3 regions of the Cytobacillus dafuensis genome follow, and region 1 is predicted to be linked to each of the others. Evidence: riboswitches for the same ligand, from Rfam matches in the RefSeq annotation. Region 1 holds a riboswitch; each other region holds the start of a gene.
What was found. Region 1 has a riboswitch for glycine ahead of FSZ17_RS22825 (phosphoglycerate dehydrogenase). Riboswitches for the same ligand answer to the same signal wherever they lie in the genome.

Region 1 (5,605 bases):
TTTTTTATTGTCCAAATACGGCATAATTTTTTGTTCTTGACAAAATAAGGATGAATATATTTTAATTAATATATGTTTTAGTAATTAAAATATATATTAATTAAAATATGGTGGTGTTTATGAATGATAATTGAACAAGCTCAAAAGCTACGCAGTATAACCCTTACAAATGGCAATATCAAAGAATTAGCTTCAGAATGTGAAGTATTAAAAATTCGTGGCTCCGTTGCTTTATACCAAGAAGTACGCTTAAAAGAAATCTCTACTCATGGACATAGTTCTTTTCATGCTCATGTTATAGCAGATGTTTTAAAAAATACTGGATCATGTGTCATAAAAGACCGTTGTGAGGTTAAAGAAATTTCGAATGCAGGTAATTTAAAGATGAGGACTGTTCAAACAACCAAAATTACCAGTACAGGAAAGCTGACAATCGAACAAATTCTTCATGCCGAACAATTTGATTCCATCGGATTTGTTCTTGCGAAGGAAATACAGGCAAATCACTTTCAGTTAAAATTGTCAGGTGAAAGTAAAATCGAAAGGCTTATCACGGATGAAGCATGTGTAGAAAAGGATAAGATATCTTTATCTTTATTTAAAAAAAAGCTGACTTGCAAATATATTAAAGGGAAAAACCTGCAGCTTTCCTATACAGATGCGGAAATTGTCGAAGGGGATGTTGTAGCAATCGGAAAAAATTGTCATATCCAAACACTTTATTATAAAGAAAGCTATACAATCTCTCCAGACGCTAAAGTACAGCATATCATAAGGAGTGAAAAGGAATGAAAATAAAAAAAATGATACGGACCTTTTTGTGCTCGTTAACAATCCCTGTCCTATCCGTCCTATACGCTGGACTGATTTTGAGTGCGTTAATCTCAGTACTTGCTGGCATATTACGAACAGTCGGCTTTGAACAAATTAAAATGAGTATTTGGCATGGCATTGATCTTCCTGTCGCTTTAAGTATTCCTGTCTCACTTGTTGTTTCAATCTTTTTAATCATTGGTTCGCTTTATGTAAAACGTTCCATTAAATTTTGTGTTACGAATCTTAGATTTTAAGAAAGGGGATTAACCTGTATATTACTTACAGTCTTCAAACGCGGTTAACTGAGAGAAATAATGAAAAGCAAATGGATTCGAGAATCTTTTATCAATTGCCGAGTCCATTTGCTTTTTCTTTTTATTTCCCTGCTTCAATATAATAATTATATTATTCTTCTATTAAAATATATGGGGTTGGGACGGTAAAGGATTACGATACAAATAGCCAGACTTCTGCGCTGGCAATTTATACTTTCTTTAACGTACAAAATAAGAGTAAAAGGACGAGGAACCTCGTCCCTTTTGAATGTTTTAGAACGGTTCTGACGATCACTTTATTTAAATCATACGAATTGTTATAATACCCTCGATCTCGTTGATTTTTTCCTCCAAACTAGGAATGATATCGCCGTTTACTTTATTATCAATGTCAATGATCGTATAGGCGTAATCCCCTCGGCTCCTGTTAACCATGTCAGCGATGTTCAATTGATAGTTTGATATAGCAGATGTGATCTTGCCAACCATGTTTGGAACATTTTGGTGGAAAGCTGTCAAACGACGCTTTCCTGTATAAGGGATGGAAGCGTTTGGAAAATTTACTGAGTTTTTAATATTACCTGTTTCAAGAAATTCCCTTACCTGACGAGCCGCCATGATGGCACAGTTTTCCTCTGACTCTATCGTAGAAGCACCAAGATGAGGGATTGGAACGGCATTTTTCATTTTTAACACATTCTCATTCGGGAAGTCCGTTATATACTGCCCTACTTTTCCACTTTCAAGTGCAACCGCCATATCCTTTTCATTCACAAGCTCACCACGAGAGAAGTTCAAAATATGAACACCTGGTTTCATGATGCTAAAGGATGCTTCATTGAACATTCCTCTTGTATCATCGGTTAGCGGAACATGTACAGTGATATAATCAGAGTTAGCAAACAACTGTTCAATCGTCAAAGCGCGCTGTACATTGCGGGACAAGTTCCAAGCTGTATCAACAGAGATAAACGGGTCAAACCCAATCACATCCATGTCTAAATCGAGCGCATCATTCGCTACAAGCGCACCAATTGCACCTAAACCGATTACACCGAGAGTTTTCCCCTTAATTTCTTTTCCAACAAATTGTTTCTTTCCTGCTTCTACAAGCTTAGGAATTTGTTCTCCTTCATCTTCTAATGTCTTTACCCAGCCAACACCAGCAAAAAGATTACGAGATGAAGCCATTAATGTAGTTAACACAAGTTCTTTTACTGCGTTCGCATTCGCTCCAGGGGTATTAAAAACTACAATTCCACGTTCTGTGCATTTGTCGACTGGAATATTATTGACACCCGCTCCAGCGCGTGCTATGGCCTTTAAATGATTGCCGAACTCAATTGTATGCATATTAAAACTGCGAACAACAATAGCATCAGGGTTTTCACTGACATTGTCGATTGTATATTGATCTTTATTAAATACATTCAATCCGTTTTCTGCAATATTATTTAACGTTTTTATTGTTTTTACTTTTATTTCAGTCACTGTGTTCATTTTCGTTTTCTCCTCTTTAAATATAATAGTTTTTTATATCTACTAAAGAAAACTCGCTGATTGGCGAGCCTTGGAAAGGCGAAGACAGAGGCGTAGTTGCACTTATCGCGCTCATACATGCCACGTCCTGTGGCATTCGCCCGACTAGGACATCCTGTCCGTCGTACTTAATTCCTAAAATTGGGAACTGCGTCGGATCACCTTCTGCGCTGGCAATTTATACTTTCTTAAAGTGTAAAAAAAGAGACTGGTGTTCTCCAATCTCTTTAGACGTCAAAAAAACAAATAGGTATTAATATTTGTCTCTCTTCTGTCCTTTTGCCTGAGATTTTGAACCCTTCGGCGCTGCTGTTAAACTGCATTCTCTCCAGAAGCTGCTCCTGTTATAGTGTGATCCATAACAATCATAGCATCTATTATTTAGTTTTTAGTTAGCGGAATATCCAAATAAATATATTGTATTGATTCGCCTCCACGATCCCCCTTATAAACATAAAGAGGCAAGGAAAACTTTCCTTACCTCTGCCCAGGCGAACGGCTACTCGACACTATGTGCTCCCCCACGGTTATCCGTTTTCGCCAGTCACACATAGTCTTTTCATTTGTTTTATCTTATCAGATCCTCTATCAACCTTCAACCTAAAATTTTCAAATAATTAATTCGTTTATCCCCGCTCGCAAATTGTCCCTTTTCCATCACAACGCCAATTGCTTTGAGCATTTCAGGTAAATTGGCGGTATCTCTAAGATTGCGGCTTTTTTTTTGTCATTATGACAGGTATTATCGGAATGATACTCGGCACTTGATTATTTTTTATCTATTAGAAATTTAGGGAGTATTTGGTATTTTTATAGTAATATAAGATGAAAGGGACTGCATATTTCATTTATTTTTATTAAAAAGTGAAAGGAGTAAAAAGGTTACTCTTAGGGGGATGTTTATGAGAGCAGAGAAAGTATTAGTCGTTGATGATGATCAGGATATCAGGGAGGTCTTGAATCTTTATTTAAATAATGAAGGCTATATAGTAATTATGGCAGAGAGCGGTGAGAAGGCACTTACTCTTTTTGAGGAGCATGATTTTGACTTAGTTTTATTAGATGTAATGATGCCAGGAATGGATGGTTTTGAAACATGTCAGTCCATACGAAAAAAATCAAATATTCCTATTTTGTTTTTGAGTGCGAAAGAAGATGATATCGATAAAATCTTAGGCTTACGAATCGGCGGAGATGATTATATAACTAAACCTTTTAGTCCAGCTGTGTTAGTAGCAAAAATAAAAGCATTATTAAGAAGAGCTAGGCAAAGCCGTTTTGATAATAGTGAAGAACAGCAAACTCGGGAAAACCCCATTCTCCATTTTCCCGACTTGACTATTGATATGGAGAAGTGTGTCGTAAAAAGAGGAAGAGAAAAAGTCACCTTACCTGCTAAAGAATATCAATTATTATGCGTTTTAGCTAGGAATGCTGGCAGAGTATATAGTGTCGAACAACTTTTTCAGCTCATTTGGGGTGAGGATAGTCTCGGAGATAATCGAACCGTGATGGTACATGTTAGTAACTTAAGAAAAAAAATTGAGACAGAACCTGCAAAACCTAAATATGTGCAAACCGTGAGAGGAATAGGCTATAAGTTTAACGATGCTTTTGAATAACTGAGGAGTGATTTCTTAAAATTTCTTTTATTTCCGATAAGGAAATACCTAATGCTTTTGCTTTGATGATAAGGGATAGCCATTCTTTATCTAGGTTTACCTGATTCAATTTCTCAGTAGAAGGCTTTCGATCATACAAATACTTTTCCTTCATATTGACCTCCAATATCTAATTTATATTAAAAATAGATTAGTATATATACTATAAGAACTGTATAAATTCACTTTAAGTTTTATTAAAGTTTTGCCAAAGGATGAGGAAATTGATAAATCTATCTGGATATAAGCGATTAAAACAAAAAGATGCTGACCAATTCGCAAAATATTACATGGGCTTTTCCTCCATAGATCACCATTATGTCATTATTCAAAAAGTAATTGAGCCTTCTCTCTTATCTTCATATGATTTTGAACATTTACAGAAAGAAGCTGAATTGATTTCTGAAATGAATCATCCAAGTATTGTCCCACCTATGCGACTAGAGAAAAAAAACAATGAGATTTTTCCTGTTTATGAACCGTTTAGAGGTGTCCCTTTTAAAAAATATGTATATACACAAACCTATTCATTAAAAGAATTTTTTGTTTTAGCTATTCAATTATGTGAAATTGTCGAAAATACTCATGATAAAGACTTTATGTTTCTTCATTTAAACCCGTATAATTTCATGGTCAATACTGAAAAACAACAAGTATTCTTATTAGGAATTTTCAATTCTATAATAAAAGGGAAAACTTTAAAAAGTAACCGAATGAATAAAATACTTCCTGCTTGGGAAATTGCTTATATCTCACCTGAATTAACAGGGAGAATGAATGTCCATGCGGATTCCCGCGCTAACCTTTATACACTAGGGATTATTTTCTACGAAATGCTGACAAAGCAATTGCCCTTTGCAGCTGCAGGTCTTTCAGAAACTATCCACTCTCATTTAACACGGCTTCCAAAATCACCTTCAGAATTCCAACTTGAAATCCCAGAAATTATTTCTACTATCATTTTGAAGCTCTTAGAGAAATCACCCGATGAACGTTATCAGTCAGCTAATTCATTAAAGAAGGACCTCGAGCATTGTTATCATGAATATTTAAAAACAGGCTGGGTCAAAAATTTCCCTCTTCGTATATTAAACAAACAGACAAGCGAAAGAAAAAATACTCTTTATGGCAGAGAGCAGGAATTAAATATTTTAACTGAAGGACTGCAACATGTATTAAGCGGCCATCAAAAAACCGCTTTTATCTTTGGAACTTCTGGAAGCGGAAAGACTTCTCTGGTATACGAAATGCGAAATAGTGTCATAGAAAATAGGGTAATCTTTTTAGAGGGAAAATTTGATCAACTACATAGAT
Region 2 (5,605 bases), 1.5 Mb from region 1:
AAAAAAGATATGAAAGAGCCATTTTTATTTCGGTGGTTCGGTGTGATTCCTTATATTTTGTACTATTATGTCAAAAGAAAAAGAGGAAAGTGAACAGCAAAAGAAACCGGTCAAATGACCGGTTTCTTTTGGCTAGTAAAGGAACTGGCGAATGCCGTGCTTCCAAGCTGTTTTTAAACAGCTTGATCTGTTAAATAAAACAAACCACCGTTTACGATTGAAATTTTAACCTTTGGCTCGTATTGCTCTTTTAAAGCTGTTTTTTCAATTTCATAGCTTTCATCTTTTTCCTCAGCTTCTTCGTAAAAATGTTCCAGCAATTTTAAATCCTTTTGCCAGCGTTTTCTTGCATCTTCAGCCCAAGAGTGATCCTCATGTTCAAGCTTATATCTCAAGAAATTTTCCACTCTTGATATGCCACTCTTAGGCATAATTAATGGTGAGAGTGTAAACGAATAGTCAGGAATTTTCGGTGTCAGAGGTAAGTTTAGAAGTTTATCATGAAAACCCTCAATCATTTGCCCATTTATTAATTGTAACCCAATTGATTTAAAGACATCTCTTTTCCTGTCGCATTCATATGAGATCCGGATATTCATACCAAGCCAAGGTCTTAAAGGAGTCTGCTGTCCTGGTGGTTTATTGTGCTTTTCATATAAACGAATAGAGCCGGCTAAGTTTTTCGTTGACTCAAAAATTTGGTGGAGGCGAGGGGATCCAAAGTGAATGGTCTCCCCTTTCATTTGATCAGAAACAAGATGTGGATTTGTAATCAATGTGAGCTGCATTGGATTAGGTACTCCACCAGTTTTTTCTAAATAATGCCAGTAAAAAGGCCTATTCATCAGCTCTTTATCTAGTTCAATTGTAAGCTGTACAGTTAAATAGCCTTGCCCGTTTTGAATGATTTCGCATCCGTTCGCATAGAAATATTTCTCGAGGAAATTATGAATTTCCTGTTGCTGCATTTCTCTCACCTTCCCGTATTTCTTCAGCAAACTGAATCATCGCTGTTAAATTCTCCATTTTGATTCTCATTTCTCCTTCTGAAGCTGATTTGCCAAAAATATCAACTAGATGATCCTCTACATTACCAAAATCCAGTTTTGTCAGAATATCATCTAAATCGCCAATTACTTTTTCAAATAGATGAATTTTTTCATATAAAAGTTTTAAAATATGCTCTTCAACAGTATCCTTTATGGCAAAATTATAGATCATAACGTCTTTCTCCTGTCCGAGGCGATGTATACGACCGATTCTCTGCTCAAGCCTCATTGGATTCCATGGCAGATCAAAATTGATAATATGATTACAAAATTGAAGATTAATACCTTCACCGCCTGCTTCAGTAGCAATAAGGACTTGGGCGTTTTTTTGGAAAAGCTCCCTCATCCAGTCCTTTTTCCCTCGTTTGAAACCTCCTCTAAATGGAACGGATGTAATTCCGTATTGTTTGAGGAACCATTGCAAATACATCTGCGTTGCCCTATATTCTGTAAAAATGATCACTTTATCATTGATTTGCTGAATTAATTCAAGTGCTTTTTCGGCTTTTGAATTTTGCTGAACAGCTTCCACCTTAGAGATTAAAGCTTGAATATGGTCTTGGAAATCTTTTGAGGGCTCAACTTGTTTTTCTAGCATATTTTTAAGAGTGAAATAGACCGCTTCTCGGCTGCTGCATGCTTCACGCTGAAGTGTCATAACAGAAAATTGGCTAGAGCTTAACCAATCACCTTCCCTGCGAAGGCTGCTGACTGCATCGTAAAGGTCTCTTTCTTCTATATTGAATTCTATTGGAATGGTTTCGACCTTTCGCTTCGTCCATTCAATACCTGTATCAGCTCTTCTGTTTCGGATCATAACTTTATTGACAAGCTCTTTTAAATGTTCATGATCATTCAAGTCACGGGAATCTTTATTGTATTTTTGATAAAAAGCTGACTCATTTCCTAAATGCCCGGGCTTTAATAAAGAAACTAAATTAAAGATTTCGCTAATGCGGTTTTGAATGGGAGTAGCAGTTAAGAGCAAACAGAATTTCTTTTTTAAATTTTGAACAAACTCATAGTTTTTCGTTTTATTATTTTTAAGCTTATGTGCTTCATCAATAATGATTAAGTCATAATCCTGCTTGTATATGATATCTCTATGAGGATTACGTTTTGCGGTATCAATGGATGAAACGACCACATCACACTGCTCCCATACATAGCTTTTACGTTGTGTTACTGCAGGGATGAAGAATTTAGTGTTCAGCTCAATTGCCCATTGGGTAACAAGGGAGGCTGGCACAAGAATGAGCACTTTTTTAACTAATCCTCGAATCATATATTCCTTTAATATCAATCCTGCTTCAATTGTTTTCCCTAATCCAACTTCATCAGCAAGAATAGCTTTTCCATTCATACTTTCTACAACCTGCTTGGCAACTTCAAGTTGATGTGGCAATGGGGTAAGGCCTGAAAGATGTTTTGGAGCTTGCAATCCTTCAAAATCAGGAATGGTGGTATGAGTTTCTACTTCTACTGCTAATTTATATAGCTCCCAGTTCCCCCAAGGTCCGTCATTTTCAATTCTAGTTAAAAACTCCTCCTGCCAAGAGGAATCAAATTCAATCCGCACTGTCATTAAAAACAGCTCCTTTAAAAAATTGGAAGTATTCGTTTTGTAGTTAGAATCAGATTACCCATTGCCCAAATGACCTTCTAATGGTAGGATAAGAATAGCTTTGAAAGTTTTGAAATTTGCCACAATCATTTAGTTTATCGAAATATATTTTTATTGATTTTCAAATTTGGTTTCGAGTTGAAAGGTGAAAGCTAGCTAACTCATATTCATGCAAATTGACGGTCAAGACGCCATTTTGTTTAGTATGAACCAACTTGAAAAATTTTATAAATACGGATGACAATAAGGGGAGAGACTACTTTTGTGGCGCCGAAGGAGCAAGCAATGGATTTGTGAATCTCTCAGGCAAAAGAACCCTTATTTGACGTAACTCTGGAGAGCGCTCTATTATTTTGGAGCCACCAAAGGGGAAAACCGTTATTCGGTAAACTTTCAGGTGCAAGGACAGGGATCTTCTTGAAATATAGGGGATTTTCTGTCCTTTTTTTGTTCAAATTTCAAGCTTTTAATAAATATTATAAGGGGGACAAGTGGATGTCACAGTTAAAACGTACACCGTTATACGATGTTTACAAGGACTATGGCGCAAAGACAATTGATTTTGGCGGCTGGGATCTGCCAGTTCAATTTTCTAGCATTAAAGAAGAGCATGAAGCAGTCCGTACTAAAGCTGGTTTGTTTGATGTATCCCATATGGGTGAAATTGAAGTAAAGGGGCCTGATAGCCTTTCCTATCTTCAAAAAATGATGACAAATGATATCTCAAAATTGAAAGATTTTGGTGCCCAGTACACTGCTATGTGTTATGAAAATGGCGGAACTGTTGATGATTTACTTGTCTATAAATTTACAGATGATCATTTTTTACTTGTTGTAAATGCATCTAATATTGAAAAAGATTACAAATGGCTTGCTGATCATCTTGAGGGTAATGTAGAAATTAAAAATCTTTCTGATCAGACAGCACAAGTTGCCATCCAAGGTCCATTGGCAGAGAGTGTATTGCAAAAGCTTGCTAGTAATACAAATCTATCAGATATTGGCTTTTTTAAATTCCAAAATGATGTTGATTTAAATGGTAAAAAAGCCCTTGTTTCTAGAACTGGCTATACAGGGGAAGACGGGTTTGAAGTATATTGCGATGCTAATGATGTAGTTTCAATTTGGAAGGATATTTTAGAAGCTGGTAAAGAAGAAGGTGCTATTCCTTGTGGATTAGGTGCTCGCGATACATTGCGTTTTGAGGCTAACTTGGTTCTTTATGGTCAAGAGCTTTCTCCAGAAATTTCACCGTTAGAAGCTGGCATTGGCTTTGCAGTGAAAGTAAATAAAGAAGCTGATTTTATTGGAAAAGAAGTGCTATTAAAGCAAAAAGAAGATGGACTTTCAAGAAAATTAGTTGGTATCGAAATGATTGACCGCGGAATTCCACGTCATGGCTACCTGGTTTTTAAGGGTGAAGAGCAAATCGGAGAAGTGACAACAGGTACACAATCGCCAACATTAAAGAAAAATATTGGCCTAGCTTTACTATCTATTGAAAATACTGCTGTTGGTACAGAAGTAGAAGTTGAAATTCGTGGAAAGCGCCTTAAGGCAGTAGTGGCAGCTACGCCATTTTATAAAAGAGAGAAAAAATAGGAGGGGAGACTTAAATGATGAAACATCGCTATTTACCGATGACTGAGACGGATAAGAAAGAAATGCTCGCAACCATCGGTGTAAACTCAATCGATGAATTATTCAGTGATATTCCTGAAAGTGTTAGATTTAAAGGGGAATATAATATTAAACCAGCTGCAACCGAAACAGCATTGATGAAAGAGCTTACTAAAATGGCTCAGAAGAATGCAGATCTTAAAAGCAACACTTCTTTTTTAGGAGCAGGGGTTTATGATCATTACATGCCTGTCATCGTTGATCATGTAATATCCCGTTCAGAATTCTATACAGCATATACACCGTATCAGCCGGAAATTTCTCAAGGGGAGCTTCAAGCGATCTTTGAATTCCAGACAATGATTTGTGAACTAACGGGTATGGATGTTGCAAACTCTTCCATGTATGACGGTGGCACAGCGTTGGCAGAAGCTGCAATGCTAAGTGCAGGCCAAACTCGCCGCAAAAAAGTTCTTATTTCAAGTGCAGTTCATCCTGAATCCAAAGATGTTGTGAAAACATATGCAAAAGGCCAGTATATCGAGGTTATTGAAATTCCGCATAATGATGGGGTTACCGATCTAGAAGCACTGAAAGAAATGATAAGTGATGATATTGCTGCTGTTATTGTTCAATATCCAAACTTTTTTGGCAGAATTGAACCATTAAAAGAGCTGGAAGAAATCATCCATGCGCAAAAATCTATGTTCGTTGTTTCAAGCAATCCGCTTTCACTTGGAGCTTTAACACCTCCTGGGAAACTCGGTGCTGATATTGTGGCAGGGGATGCACAGCCTTTTGGCATTCCAACTGCATTTGGCGGACCGCACTGTGGTTATTTTGCTGTAACGAATAAATTGGTGAGAAAAGTTCCTGGACGCCTTGTTGGACAAACTGTAGATGAAGAAGGACGCAGAGGCTTTGTATTAACGCTTCAAGCGCGTGAGCAGCATATTCGCCGTGACAAAGCGACTTCAAATATTTGTTCCAACCAAGCATTGAATGCACTTGCAGCATCAGTAGCCATGACAGCTCTTGGTAAAAAAGGTGTTAAGGAAATGGCACTTGCTAACATTCAAAAATCAAATTATGCGAAAAAGCTTTTTAAAGAAAATGGCTTTGAGCTTGCATTTGAAGGGCCTTCCTTTAATGAATTTGTTATTAAATTGAATAAGCCTGTTAAAGAAGTGAATCAGAAGCTTCTTGAAAAAGGCATTATTGGCGGATTCGATTTAGGACGCGATTTTTCAGATTTGAAAAACCATATGCTTGTTGCTGTAACAGAGCTAAGAACGAAAGAAGAAATCGATAC
Region 3 (5,605 bases), 970 kb from region 1:
TATCCTTATGAGGACACATGCATTTTTTGACATTATTTTATTAATCGGAATCCTCTCTTTTGTAGGCACCATTGCCTTTGCAAGATTTATTGAAAGAGGTGTTGTTATTGAACGAAAACGTATACATTGACATAATCGTAGCTATTTTTCTTTTTATTGGAACCGTATTAAGCTTTCTGAGTGCAATTGGATTAATTCGACTGCCAGATGTGTATTCTCGCTCCCATGCCGTTTCAAAAAGTGCAAGCCTAGGAGTACTCTGTATTTTATTTGGAACTTTTCTTTTCTTTTTGTTAGCAGAAGGATATTTCAGTATTCGATTAATTCTTGGTATTTTCTTCGTATTTTTAACCTCTCCAGTTGTATCTCATCTATTAAATCGAGCTGCCTATCGATCAAAGGTTGAACTCACAAAGGAAACTGTACAAGATGATTTGAAGGAATTTCTTGAAGAGTATTAAGTTGATTTCATAAAAACGGAGAAAATAATCTCATACGATTTTATTCTCCGTTTTTTCTTTTGAGAGCTGTGCTTTAACAAATGAAACAATTATGCTATGCGAAAATAGGTATTCAGAACTATATTGTCCTTTTCGAAAGAACAAATGTATTTATCGGAAGGAAAAACACTTGATTATTTTCTGAATAGGAGTAAAATTAGGATATATTTTTTACAGATTAGGAGATGTCAGGATGAAAGTCGTTAAGTTTGGCGGATCTTCATTAGCATCTGGAAAGCAGGTCGAAAAGGTCTTCCAGATTGTTGTTTCTGATCCAAAGAGAAAAATTGTCGTTGTTTCCGCTCCTGGAAAAAGATCGCCAGAAGATGAAAAGGTGACAGATTTGTTAATTGAGTGTGCAAGGCTTTGCCTGCAAAATAAAAATCCGCAGGAAAAGTTAAACACAGTTATAGAAAGATATGCCGCTATTGCGCAAGAATTGAATCTATCAGAGGAAATTATTAATGACATTCTACAGGATCTACAAACAAGATTGACTGCAGACAAACGCAATCCTGACAAATTCATGGATTTAGTAAAAGCAAGTGGGGAGGACAATAACGCCAAATTAGTTGCTGCTTTTTTCCGGCAGCAAGGGGTGGAAGCCCATTATGTAAATCCTAAAGAAGCAGGACTTTTTGTAAGTGATGAACCAGGTAATGCTCAGGTTTTACCGGAATCATATGACAAGTTATTCTCGTTACGGGAACGTTCTGGGATTATTATTTTTCCTGGATTTTTTGGATACAGCAAAGAAGGTGAGGTATTCACTTTTTCACGTAGTGGTTCAGATATTACTGGTTCGATCCTGGCGAATGGACTTAAAGCCGAATTATATGAAAATTTTACAGATGTTGATGCTGTCTATTCTGTAAATCCATTTATCATCAACAGCCCGAAGGAAATTAAGGAATTAACGTATCGGGAAATGCGTGAGCTTTCCTATGCAGGTTTTACTGTCCTTCATGATGAAGCACTAGTTCCTGCGTTCCGTGCAGGAATTCCGGTACATATTAAGAACACAAATAATCCAAATGCACCAGGTACGAAAATCGTTTATGAAAGAGATAATACGAACGGTCCTGTCATTGGTATTGCTAGTGACAAAGGCTTTTGCAGCATTTATGTCAGTAAATACTTAATGAATAGAGAAATCGGCTTTGGACGGAGGCTTTTAGCTATACTAGAAAGCTATGGTCTTTCCTATGAGCATACTCCTTCTGGAATTGATGATATTTCAATCATTTTAAGAGAAAATCAGTTTACTCCTGGCATGGAAGAGGAAATCGTTGATCGCATAAAAACTGAGCTTGATTCAGACGAAGTGGTTATTGAACATAGCTTAGCTCTCATTATGGTTGTTGGAGAGGGGATGCGTCATAATATCGGTACAACGGCAAGAGCCTCTAAGGCATTGGCAAAAGCTAACGTTAACATCGAAATGATCAATCAAGGTTCATCTGAGGTCAGCATGATGTTCGGTGTTAAGGAAATAGATGAAAAACGAGCGGTTCAGGCACTTTATGAAGAGTTTTTTGCGGCAGTAGCAGTGTAATAATAGTAAAAAGAGTTGACGCACTCCTGCGTCAACTCTTTTTCTATATTGTTTTTTCAAAATTAATACGTTTATTAAGAGCATACATGATTGGCATTCCTACTATTAATACAACAAACTCACCGATTGCCGTTGTGAGCCATGTAAGCATGAATGGCAAGTCAAATGCTAGTTTAAGCTCAAAGGCGATAATCCACATCATGAACGTGAAAATGAGTGAGTTCACGATCATACGAACCCAGATGTTCTTAATATATCGGCAGCAAACAATCGTGATTAATAAAGAAATCAGCGTATGACCAACACCAAAAATAAGATCATATGCTTTCATTGGTGAAAATAATAGATTCGTTAAAAACACACCTAAAACCATGCCATATATATACTTCTTATTGAACACGACTAGGTGATTAAACATTTCGGATACACGGAATTGGACAGCCGTAAATCCAAATGGCTGGATAAGCATGGAAACAGCAATATATAAAGCCGCTAATATGCCATTTCCGACAAGTGTCCTTACTTTCATATTCAATTCTCTCCTTAGTTTTTTATCGTGGGATGGTTACGAACCACGTGAGCTCTTTGCCCAAAGCATATATATTAATATATTTTGAGGCTTTCGTCAATTATGCACAATATGTGAACAAGAACTAAAAATAAAGATTAAACCAATGTTCAAAGGTTGACATAAATATGCATAAGTTTTATTCTAAATTTAAAGAAAATTCAATATGGGCGGATGACGGTTGTGGGAGAGTGCATGATGACTAGCCACCGAAGGAGCAAGTTCCATTAAACACCCTTGGAACAAATCTCTCAGGTAGAGGAACCACAACGGGACGCGTCTCTGGAGAGCTCGTGCTATTCGTACGACACCAAAGGGGACCCTATTTGGGTTTAAACTCTCAGGTAAAAGGACAGAGAAAGGGTAAAGTAAGTTACCCTTTCTCTGTCCTTTTTTGGCTATTATGAAAGTTTAAGTTTATTAACGTACTAAAGTGAAAGTGTGAGTTCAATTAAATATCTTCTAATTAGATCGCTAAGAAAAACTAAGGCATTCGCTAAGTTTTCTTATGTAGATTTAAGGGAATGATGTCGATATTATTCAAAAGGGAATGTATGGACAAACTATTGATGTTAGATGAAACTGCTTAGTAATAGATGGGAAAGCGATACATGATTAATTATTAGGAATAGAGGTGTGGCAGATGGCAACAAAAGAAAAGGATAGCCGGGTAGTACTATTAATTTCGTGTCCGGAAAAGCCGGGAATAATATCAATTGTTTCTAATTTTCTATTAGAACATCATGCAAATATTGTCCACTTTGATCAGCATACAACAGATCCACATGCTGGAAGGTTTTTTATGCGAATAGAATTCGATTTGAAAGATTTTGAAACAGCTTTTGAAAAGCTTGAACAAGATTTATATGGGATAGCAGCAGAGCATTCGATGGAATGGCAGTTATGCAGCACAAAAAATAGAAAGAAAATGGCAATATTTGTTTCGAAAATGGATCATTGCCTTCTTGAACTTATTTGGCGGTGGAAGTCAAAGGAACTGCCAGTTGATATTCCACTAGTCATTAGCAATCACGCTAAATTAGCAGACGAAGTGGAAAGCTACGGGATTCCTTTTTATCATATCCCATTAACGCATGAAACGAAGGAAGAGGCCGAACAAAAAGCAATGGAATTAATGGAAGGGAAAGTAGACTTTATTGTTTTAGCAAGGTATATGCAAATTCTTTCCCCAAATTTTATAGCGAAATATCCTAATCAAATCATTAATATTCATCATTCCTTTTTGCCTGCTTTTGTCGGTGCAAACCCTTACGTAAGGGCATTTAATAGGGGAGTGAAGCTAATAGGTGCAACAGCTCATTATGTTACGAATGATCTGGATGAGGGGCCGATTATTCAACAAGATGTTATGCGTGTCAATCATCGCTATTCGGCTGATGAATTAAAAATTGCCGGAAGACATGTAGAAAGAAAGGTCCTCGCTGATGCAGTTGCATGGCATGTTGAAGACCGAGTCCTTGTTCATGGGAATAAGACAATCGTATTCGAATAGCAAATAGCCATAATGGGGATTCAGTTTTATATCGTAAATTATTGAGAGAGGGAGAATTTAAAATGACTAGAAAAAAAGTCACTTTATCAAGTTTAATTAGAAAAAATAAAGAGGAGCTTATGAGAGATCGAGGACAGCTTGAAGTAATTGAAAAGCGCATAGATGATAAACATACAACGTCTAAAAAAGTCGTACAAAGAGTTTGAATACAGGTAGGATTAGTGGATAAAGTGAAACTTCCATCAGTGGGGGGGCTTTCATCTCCCACTGATGGTTAGTTGCGGCCCACAGGAAGTGGGTCACGCAGACGTTGCCACACGATGTGGCGCTTTTAGTCTGTGTTCATTTTATGGGCCTTTACGGGCAGTTGATCCCCCGCTTAGGATTCTTTGATTCTCTCGCAAACTTGAAGTGGGGGTCTACTGCCCGTTAATCTGAGACAAATAAAAACTATAAAAATAATTGACAGATTTGTAAGGATTCGCTTATGATAAATATATAAATTGTATAGTTTCTCCTAAAGGGGAGTAGCTTTAACGATAAGGTCGTCACTTCGGAGTTCATAGCTCCCGGCTTTGTCGGCAACATTCCGTTGTTAGCAAGACCTTTACCTAAATAGGGTAGAGGTCTTTATTTTTTGTTTCTGACCTTTACCGCATTTTGGTAAAGGTTTTTTGTTGGCTTGAAAAAAATAGATGAACACCATGTTTTCTTAGCATTTTCAAGGAATGTGAACGCATAAGAAAAAAGGAGGGCAAGAAAGAACGAAGAAAAGGAAAATGTCCTTTATTCAGCTCGATTTGCACATAATTTAATTTAAAAATGGGGGTCAAACAATATGGATTTTTCGATACTTTTAGAATATGGATCGGTTTTATTAGTATTAATAGTTTTAGAAGGTCTTTTAGCAGCTGATAATGCATTGGTTTTAGCCATAATGGTTAAACATCTTCCGGAAGAGGAAAGAAAAAAAGCTTTATTTTACGGCCTTGCCGGAGCATTTGTATTCCGTTTCGCTTCTTTATTTGCGATATCATTTCTTGTTGATATTTGGCAGGTTCAAGCAATTGGTGCACTTTATCTATTATTTATTTCCTTTAACCATATCTTTAGAAAGGTATTAATAAAAAAGGATAAGGATAAAGAAGTTAATACAAAAGAGAAGAAAAAAGCAGGTTTTTGGGGAACTGTTTTTAAAGTGGAATTAGCTGATATTGCATTCGCTATTGACTCTATTTTAGCTGCAGTAGCTCTAGCAGTAGCACTTCCTGCTTCAGGCTTACCGAAAATTGGAGGTATGGATGGCGGGCAATTTCTCGTTATATTCGCAGGCGGATTTATTGGATTAATCATTATGCGTTTTGCAGCTAATTTCTTTGTTAAATTATTGCATACAAAGCCAGGCCTAGAAGTTGCCGCATTTCTTATTGTAGGTTGGGTCGGAGTAAAACTTGCAGTGACCACACTTT

Region 2: another riboswitch for glycine. It lies ahead of gcvT (glycine cleavage system aminomethyltransferase GcvT); the one in region 1 lies ahead of FSZ17_RS22825 (phosphoglycerate dehydrogenase).
Region 3: another riboswitch for glycine. It lies ahead of purU (formyltetrahydrofolate deformylase); the one in region 1 lies ahead of FSZ17_RS22825 (phosphoglycerate dehydrogenase).

The regions. Positions count from the first base shown of each region.
Region 1 covers NZ_CP042593.1:4,818,634-4,824,238, forward strand. Annotated here, with positions in the region: gene FSZ17_RS22815 (hypothetical protein) at 124-792, shown strand; gene FSZ17_RS22820 (hypothetical protein) at 789-1,070, shown strand; gene FSZ17_RS22825 (phosphoglycerate dehydrogenase) at 1,392-2,591, opposite strand; glycine riboswitch at 2,892-2,972, opposite strand; ZMP/ZTP riboswitch at 3,109-3,188, opposite strand; gene FSZ17_RS22830 (response regulator transcription factor) at 3,533-4,252, shown strand; gene FSZ17_RS22835 (MerR family DNA-binding protein) at 4,233-4,406, opposite strand; gene FSZ17_RS22840 (AAA family ATPase) at 4,516-5,605, shown strand, end outside.
Region 2 covers NZ_CP042593.1:3,333,999-3,339,603, reverse strand. Annotated here, with positions in the region: gene FSZ17_RS15930 (YqzE family protein) at 1-93, shown strand, start outside; gene FSZ17_RS15925 (YqhG family protein) at 174-968, opposite strand; gene FSZ17_RS15920 (DEAD/DEAH box helicase) at 946-2,634, opposite strand; glycine riboswitch at 2,911-3,001, shown strand; gene gcvT (glycine cleavage system aminomethyltransferase GcvT) at 3,169-4,275, shown strand; gene gcvPA (aminomethyl-transferring glycine dehydrogenase subunit GcvPA) at 4,293-5,605, shown strand, end outside.
Region 3 covers NZ_CP042593.1:870,790-876,394, forward strand. Annotated here, with positions in the region: gene FSZ17_RS04335 (Na(+)/H(+) antiporter subunit F1) at 1-130, shown strand, start outside; gene mnhG (monovalent cation/H(+) antiporter subunit G) at 108-461, shown strand; gene FSZ17_RS04345 (aspartate kinase) at 694-2,055, shown strand; gene FSZ17_RS04350 (QueT transporter family protein) at 2,099-2,584, opposite strand; PreQ1 riboswitch class I at 2,593-2,637, opposite strand; glycine riboswitch at 2,798-2,900, shown strand; glycine riboswitch at 2,903-2,982, shown strand; gene purU (formyltetrahydrofolate deformylase) at 3,267-4,136, shown strand; gene FSZ17_RS04360 (FbpB family small basic protein) at 4,199-4,342, shown strand; gene FSZ17_RS04365 (TerC family protein) at 4,975-5,605, shown strand, end outside.